2 linked regions of the Alicycliphilus denitrificans K601 genome follow. The main gene of each other region encodes a partner of the protein of the gene in region 2 in a complex. Links are inferred from orthologs where the notes say so. Each region holds a gene or a part of one and is shown on either strand. Other genes may lie near its edges.

The links. Proteins that work in one complex are often made in the same cells at the same time.
Region 1: the proteins of dapF (region 2) and ALIDE2_RS04455 are in contact, whole or in part, in a solved structure (PDB 5YGU), measured with the Escherichia coli proteins. The link is inferred for Alicycliphilus denitrificans K601 from one-to-one orthologs.

Annotation. Positions count from the first base shown.
Region 1 is NC_015422.1:931,144-935,133, forward strand. Bases 1-2,952 are described here. They hold ALIDE2_RS04455 (RNA pyrophosphohydrolase), read right to left. Parts: upstream 1,838-2,952; coding sequence 1,163-1,837; downstream 1-1,162. Other genes in these bases: proB (glutamate 5-kinase), read left to right, coding at 1-1,139; ALIDE2_RS04460 (proline--tRNA ligase), read left to right, coding at 1,939-2,952. Also shown: more of ALIDE2_RS04460, read left to right, coding at 2,953-3,684; ALIDE2_RS04465 (lytic transglycosylase domain-containing protein), read left to right, coding at 3,681-3,990. UniProt on the Escherichia coli protein: Master regulator of 5'-end-dependent mRNA decay.
Region 2 is NC_015422.1:4,261,594-4,265,691, forward strand. What follows is about bases 1-2,838. They hold dapF (diaminopimelate epimerase), read right to left. Parts: upstream 1,940-2,838; coding sequence 1,061-1,939; downstream 1-1,060. Other genes in these bases: ALIDE2_RS20250 (tyrosine recombinase XerC), read right to left, coding at 1-275; ALIDE2_RS20255 (DUF484 family protein), read right to left, coding at 369-1,064; ALIDE2_RS20265 (MBL fold metallo-hydrolase), read left to right, coding at 2,015-2,838. Outside these bases: more of ALIDE2_RS20265, read left to right, coding at 2,839-3,709; ALIDE2_RS20270 (RNA pseudouridine synthase), read left to right, coding at 3,702-4,098. UniProt on the Escherichia coli protein: Involved in the succinylase branch of the L-lysine biosynthesis and in the biosynthesis of the pentapeptide incorporated in the peptidoglycan moiety. Catalyzes the stereoinversion of LL-2,6-diaminopimelate (L,L-DAP) to meso-diaminopimelate (meso-DAP).

The sequences.
Region 1 (3,990 bases), 3.3 Mb from region 2 along the record:
TGGTTTCCAGTGTCTTGCGCGACGCGCGTCGCATCGTTGTCAAAGTGGGGTCCAGCCTAGTCACCAATGAGGGGCGGGGCCTGGACGAGGTCGCCATCGGGGAGTGGAGCCGGCAGCTCGCGGCCCTGGTGCGCGGCGAGGGCGGCGAGCCGCGCGAGGTCATCATGGTCTCTAGCGGCGCCATCGCCGAGGGCATGAAGCGGCTGGGCTGGTCCGCCCGCCCCAGCGAGATCCACGAGCTGCAGGCCGCTGCCGCCGTGGGGCAGATGGGTCTGGCGCAGATGTACGAGACCAAGCTGCGCGAGCAGGCCATGCGCAGCGCGCAGGTGCTGCTCACGCACGCCGACCTGGCCGACCGCGAGCGCTACCTCAACGCCCGCTCCACTCTGCTGACCCTGCTGCGCCTGGGCGTGGTGCCGGTGATCAACGAAAACGACACCGTGGTCACGGACGAGATCAAGTTCGGCGACAACGACACCCTGGGCGCCCTGGTGGCCAACCTGGTGGAGGCGGACGTCCTCGTCATCCTGACCGACCAGAAGGGGCTGTACACGGCCGACCCGCGCCGCGACCCTGGGGCCCAATTCGTGCACGAGGCGCAGGCGGGAGACCCGGCGCTGGAGGTGATGGCCGGCGGCGCGGGTTCGAGCATCGGCAAGGGCGGCATGATCACCAAGATCGTGGCGGCGAGGCGGGCGGCGGGCTCGGGCGCATCCACCGTGATCGCCTGGGGGCGCGAGCCCGACGTGCTGCTGCGCCTGGCGCAGGGCGAACCCATCGGCACGCTGCTCGTTGCGCAGACGCAGAAGAAGCAGGCGCGCAAGCAGTGGATGGTGGACCACCTGCAGCTGCGCGGATCGGTGACCGTGGATGCGGGCGCGGCTGCCAAGCTGCGCGATGAAGGCAAGAGCCTACTGCCCATCGGCATGGTCGCGGTCGAGGGGGATTTCGTGCGTGGCGACGTGATCGCCGTGCGCGACGCTGGCGGCACGGAGATCGCCCGCGGCCTGGCCAATTACGCGAGCGCCGAGGCGCGCCTGCTGTGCCGCAGGCCCTCGTCCGAATTCGAGCGCCTGCTGGGCTATGCGGCTGAGCCGGAGATGGTGCACCGGGACAACATGGTGGTGTCCGGCAACTGACCCGCGCCTGGCCCCGCCGCCCGCTACTTGCGTGGCGAGCCGTGCGGGGCGTCCGCCAGCGGCGCCGGCATGCCGCCTTGCGGGTCGGGGTCGAAACTGGCCCCGGGCGGCAGCTCCATTCCGGGCTTGACCAGCAGGGAGCCGGCGCGCTGCATGGGCGCCTGCCCGCCGCCTTCGGGATCGCGCGCGCGCATGCCGCTGCGCAGGTAGCGGTTGCGCTGGTCGTAGCGCGGCAGGAAGCGCGCCAGCTCGGTGAGCGCCATTTCGTAGACGCCGCGCTTGAACTCGACCACCACGTCCAGCGGCACCCAGTAGTCGTTCCAGCGCCAGGCGTCGAACTCGGGGTGGTCGGTGGCGCGCAGGTTCAGGTCCCAGTCGTGGCCCAGCAGTTGCAGCAGGTACCAGATCTGTTTCTGTCCGCGATAGTGGCCGCGCGCATCGCGGCGGATGTACCGGTCAGGCACCTCGTAGCGCAACCAGTCCCGGGTGCGGGCAATCACACGTACCTGGTTGGGCTGCAGGCCCACCTCCTCGTGCAGTTCCCGGAACATGGCCTGCTCCGGGTTTTCTCCGCGGTCTATGCCGCCTTGAGGGAACTGCCAGCTGTGGGTGCGTATGCGCTTGCCCCAGAATACCTGGTTTCTTTGGTTGAGCAGGATGATGCCGACGTTTGGGCGGAAGCCGTCCCGGTCGAGCATAATCTAACCCCGATTCTTTAAAACTGTGGTCATTATGCACGCTGCCCTGTACGCGGCAAGCGAAGCACCCACAGTTGCCGCGCGCGTCCGATAAAAGTTCGATGAAAGCTTCCCAATTCTTCATTTCCACCCTGAAAGAGGCTCCGGCCGATGCCGAGGTCGTCAGCCACAAGCTCATGATGCGGGCCGGCCTCATCAAGAAGCTGGGGGCAGGCATCTACAGCTACATGCCCATGGGTCTGCGCGTCATCCGCAAGGTGGAGGCGATCGTGCGCGAGGAGATGAACCGCGCGGGCGCCGTGGAATGCACCATGCCCGTGGTGCAGCCCGCCGAGCTGTGGCAGGAGACGGGGCGCTTCGAGAAGATGGGCCCCGAGCTGCTGCGCATCCAGGACCGCCATGGGCGCGACTTCGTGATCCAGCCGACGAGCGAGGAAGTGGTCACTGACATCGCGCGCCAGGAGCTGCGCAGCTACAAGCAGCTGCCCAGGAACCTCTACCAGATCCAGACCAAGTTCCGCGACGAGCGCCGCCCGCGCTTTGGACTGATGCGCGGGCGCGAATTCATCATGAAGGACGCCTACAGTTTCGACCGCGACCAGGCGGGCGCCAAGGCCAGCTACCAGGCGATGGCCCAGGCCTACCGGCGCATCTTCGACCGCTTCGGCCTGCGTTACCGCGCGGTGGCGGCCGATTCGGGCGCCATCGGCGGCGACCTGAGCGAGGAGTTCCAGGTGATCGCAGCCACGGGCGAGGACGCCATCGTCTACTGCCCCGCGAGCGATTACGCGGCCAACATGGAAAAGGCCGAGGCCCTGGCGCCCGCCGGCCCGCGTCCCGCCGCGGCTGCGCCCATGACCAGGACGCCGACGCCGGGCAAGGCCACCTGCGCCGAGGTGGCCGAGCTGCTGGGCGTGCCGCTCCAGACCACCGTGAAGTCGCTGGTGCTGGCCACCGACGAGACGAACGAGGCCGGCGAGATCGTCAAGAGCCAGGTCTGGCTGCTGCTGCTGCGTGGCGACCATGACATGAACGAGATCAAGGTCTCCAAGGTGCCGGGGCTGGACAAGGGCTTCCGCTTCGCCACCGTGACCGAGATCGAGGCGCACTTCGGCGCCAAGCCCGGCTATCTCGGCCCCATCGGCTTGCGCAAGCCGGTCCAGGTCGTCGCCGACCGCGAGGTAGCGCTGATGGCCGACTGGATCTGTGGCGCCAACGAGGAAGACTTCCACATCACCGGCGTGAACTGGGGTCGCGACCTGCCCGAGCCCGACGCCGTGGCCGACCTGCGCAACGTGGTCGCGGGCGATCCCTCGCCCGACGGCAAGGGGGTGCTGGCCATCGAGCGCGGCATCGAGGTGGGCCACGTGTTCTACCTGAGCACCAAGTATTCCAAGGCCATGAACGCCACCTTCCTGGGCGAGGACGGCAAGCCGGCCTTCTTCGAGATGGGCTGCTACGGCATCGGTATCACGCGTCTGCCGGCGGCGGCCATCGAGCAGAACCACGACGAGCGCGGCATCATCTGGCCCGACGCGATCGCGCCGTTCACCGTGGTGATCTGCCCCATCGGCATGGACCGCAGCGAGGAGGTGAGGGCGGTGGCCGAGAAGCTGCATGGCGAGCTGCTGGCCAGCGGGATCGATGTGATCCTGGATGACCGCGGGGAGCGCCCGGGCGCCATGTTCGCCGACTGGGAGCTGATCGGCGTGCCGCACCGCATCACCATCGGCGACAAGGGCCTCAAGGAAGGCCAGGTGGAATACCTGCACCGCCGCGACGCCGGCGCCACCAAGGTGGGTGTGGCGGAGATCCTCGCTCACGTGAAGGAGCGCGTGGCGGCATGACGGCCGGCGTGCGACGCCGCGCATGTCTGGCGGCCCTGGCCGGTGGCCCGGCCGCGTGGCTGGGCCTGCCGGCCGCGGCGCACGCGGGGGGACAGCTCGAGGAGCCGCTCGTCGATTCCGTGCGCACGGCGCTCAGTTCCGCCGTGGCCGATCTCGCGCCGCCCGAGCCGCTGTTCGTGACCACCGAGGCGCGGCTCGTCTACCTGCGCTGGCTGGGCGCCATGAGCGACCGCCTGCGCCGCAGCAAGCCGGACTGGGAGGTGCGCCGCGATTTCCTGCAGACCGTCTGGTACGAGTCCAAGCGCG
Region 2 (4,098 bases):
CAGGCGTAGAAGCCGCGCCAGCCCGAGAGGATGAGCGCGATGCCGCGCCCGCTGCGCCCCGCCGCATGCATCTGCGCGACGAAGCGGCGGACGTGCGCGCCAGTGAGCCGCAGGAGCGGCAGCCCCGCGTCCGCGGCAAAGGCCGCCAGCCGCTGCAGGTCCAGCGTGTAGAGCGTGAGCGTGCGCGCGGCCAAGCGCTTTTCCACGCGCACGTGCTCCAGGTACTGCAGCGCCTCGGGCGGCAGTTGCGGGGGCTGCGGAGTTTCAGGCTGCATCGGATTTCATAGCTGCTAGCGCTTACCAATCAACGGATCCAGCATGAAAACATACTGAAACCTGCTGCCAGCAAGCGTAGGCAGCCCCATTTTTCAAAGCAGCCGCGACAGTGCCGCGCTGGCCAGCTCGGCCATGCGCGCGAGGAATTCCGTGCCCATGGTGGCCTCGAAGCGGTGCGGATCGGGCGACCCCAGCACCAGCAGGCCGAAGGCGGGCTGCTCGGCGCTGTCGATGGCGCCGCGCCGCAGCGGCAGCAGGGCCAGCGACTGCACCTGGCCGGTCTGCGCCAGCCAGGCCGTGGCCTCGAAGCCCAGGTTGGGGCCGCAGAACGGCATGGTCAGCGACGAGGCGAAGGAGCGCACGTCCTCGCTCACGCCCTGGGCGAACGGCTGCCCGGCATGCCCGGGCGCCATGCCCCACAGGCGCAGTGCGACCTGCGGCACGTCGAACAGGGCCTGCATGCCCTGCTCCACGGCCTGCGGCAGCGCGGCCGCGTCGCGCTCGGCCAGCAGCCGGCGCGACCACTGGTGGATCTTGTCGGCGATGGCGGCGTTCTCGTGGCCGTGGCGCACCATGTCCATGACGCGGTGCTCCAGGCCCTTGATCTTCTCGCGCAGCATCTCCGCCTGGCGCTCGTGCAGGCTCACGGCGCGCTGGCCGTGCGGGCTGGTGATGGTGACGCTGGCCAGCAGCTCGGCGTGGCGCTCGAAGAAGCCCGGCGTGTTGACCAGGAAATGCGCGATGTCGTCTTCGGTGATGGGAGAAACGGGGGAGGAGGAAGAGGTCATGGTGTCTCGGGAATGTCGATCTGGCCTTCGAAAACGGTGGTGGCGGGGCCGGTCATGAACACGGGGTCTTGCAGCCCGCCGGCCCAGGCGATGGTGAGCAGGCCGCCGCGCGTATGCACGTCCACGCGCGCGTCGAGCAGGCCCAGGCCGATGCCCGCGACCACGGCCGCACAGGCGCCCGTACCGCAGGCCAGGGTCTCGCCCGCGCCGCGCTCGTACACGCGCAGGCGCACCTCGGTGCGGCCCACGACCTGCAGGTAGCCCGCGTTCACGCGCTGCGGGAAGCGCGGGTGGCCCTCGATCAGCGGGCCGGTGCGGGCCACGGGGGCGCTGTCCACGTCATCGACCAGTTGCACGGCATGCGGGTTGCCCATGGACACGGCCACTATCATTACGGTAGCTTGCGGCGCTTGTCCATCCAGCGCCAGAGGCCATTTTTTTACAGAACCCTGCGGCACGGGCACGAGGCCCGCGGTGTCGAACGGCAGGCGCGCGGGGTCGAGCACCGGGCGGCCCATGTCCACCGTCACGCGCCCGTCGGCGGTGAGCTCGGGCGCGATCACGCCGGCCATGGTCTGCACGCGGATCCGGTCCTTGGCGGTGAGCCCCTTGTCGCGCACGTAGCGCGCGAAGCAGCGCGCGCCGTTGCCGCACTGCTGCACCTGGCCGCCGTCGGCGTTGTGGATCAGGTATTCGAAGTCGATGCCCTCGGCGGGCGAGGGGCGCACGGTGAGGATCTGGTCGGCCCCCACGCCGAAGTGGCGGTCGGCCAGGAAGCGGTACTGCGCGGGCGTGAGGCCCAGGCGCTCCCGGGTCTCGTCGAGCACCACGAAGTCGTTGCCCGCGCCCTGCATCTTGGTGAAGCGGATCTGCATGGCGCGATTATCCGCCGCGCACGCATGCGGGCGGGCGCCGCCACCTGGCGGGCCGCTCTTGCCGATAATGCGGCGATGCCACGCCAGAACCAACAGCTCCACCCCCACCGCGAACCCGCCACCCCCTTGGACGCAGCCACAGTGCTGCTGCTGCGCGACGCGCCCCAGCCCGGCGGCGCGAGCGCGCTGGAGGTGCTGATGACGCGCCGCTCGGACAAGGCCAGCTTCGTGCCCGGCGCTTACGTTTTCCCCGGCGGCGGCATCGAGCCGCAGGACGCCGACCCCGCCAGCCACGCCCTGGCCGACCACCGCCCGGCGCAGGACGCCGCGCGCCTGACCGACGCCATGGCCGCGATCCGCGAGAGCTTCGAGGAGCTGGGCGTGCTGCTCGCGCGCCGCGCCGACGGCAGCTGGGCCGACGCCGACGACATCGCCGCCCTGGAGCGCAAGCCGGCGCCCGGCACCACGTTCGCCGCGCAATGCGCCGCGCGCGGCCTGCGCCTGGCGGCCGACGCCGTGTACCAGCTCGCGCACTGGACGGGCGACCGCAACCTGCCCAAGCGCTTCGCCGTGCCCTTCCTCGTGGCGCGCATGCCCGCGGGGCAGGAGCCGGTGGCCGACGAGTCCGAGCAGTTCGAGCCCGTGTGGGTGCGCCCGGCCGACGCGCTGGCGCGCCACGAGGCGGGGCAGTTCTTCATGATCTTCCCCACCATACGCACGCTGCAGCGCCTGGCGCAGTTCGCCGACGTGGACGCCGTGCTGGCCGCCGTGGCGGGCGAGAAGCCCCTGTGGGTCAGCAGCCCGCGCTCGGGCCTGCTCGGGGGCAAGGAGGCGCGCTTCATGGAGCACGAGCCGCCCTACGGCGAGCTGGCCCTGGTCACGCCCACGGGCCGCAGCGAGCATGCGCTGGACTGGCAGAGCGAGACGCCCGTGCCCCTGCTCAGGAACGTGCAGCGCCTGACCGCGCCCAACCCCGGCGTGATGACCGGCCCCGGCACCAACAGCTACCTGGTGGGCGACCCCGGCACGGGCTACATCGCCATCGACCCCGGCCCGGCCGACCTGGCGCACCTGGAGCGGCTGTGGCGCGCCGCGGGCGGCGATATCCGCATGATCGCGTGCACCCATTCGCACGCCGACCATTCGCCCGGCGCTGCGCCGCTGCAGGCCATGGTGGCGGCGCACGGGCGCCCCAAGCCGCCCATCCTGGGCCTGCCCTCGGCCCCCACGGCGCGCGCGGCCAGCCAGTTCACGCCCGACCGGGCGCTACAAAGCGGAGAGCTCCTGGCGCTTACCGGACAAGCTCCGGAGGGCAGAATCACCCACACTCTTGAGGTGGTGCACACCCCCGGCCACGCGGCCAACCACCTGTGCCTGCTGCTGCGCGAGGACGGCCTGCTCTTCTCAGGCGACCACATCCTGAACGGCAGCACCACGGTCATCGACCCGCCGGACGGCAACATGGCCGACTACCTGGATTCACTGGACCGGCTCGACGCCTTGTGCGCCGTGCACGGCGTGGAATTCATCCTGCCCGCGCACGGCTACGTGCTGGGCGAGGCGCGCGCCGCGATCGCGCGCCTGAAGGCCCACCGCCTCGCGCGCGAGGCCAAGGTGCTGGCCGCCATGCAGGCCCTGCCCGAAGGCAGCATGGACGACTGGGTGCGCCTGGCCTACGACGACGTGCCGCCACGCATGTGGCCCGTGGCGCAGCGATCGCTGCTCGCGCACGTGGAGCGCATCCGCATGCTGGAGCCGGGCAATGACTGAAGCCGGCGCGGGCGAGGCCGTGCGCCTGGCCAAGCGCGTGGCGCAGCAGCTGGGCTGCTCGCGCGCCACGGCCGAGCAGTACATCGAGGGCGGCTGGGTATCGGTGGACGGCCGGGTCGTCGAGGAGCCTGCGGCGCGCGTGGCGCCCACGCAAGCCGTGGCCCTGGCACCCGACGCCAACCTGCTCGACCTGCGCCCGGTCACCCTGCTGCTGCACCGGCCCGCCAATGCCAACGCGCAGGAATTCCTGCGCGCCGAACGCCACGCGGCCGAGCTCGACCGGCCCGGCACGCGCGTGCTGCGCCGCCACCTGCGCGCGCTCGAATGCGCAGCGCCGCTGCCCGCCGGCGCCAGCGGACTGACGGTCTACACGCAGGAGCGGCGCATCG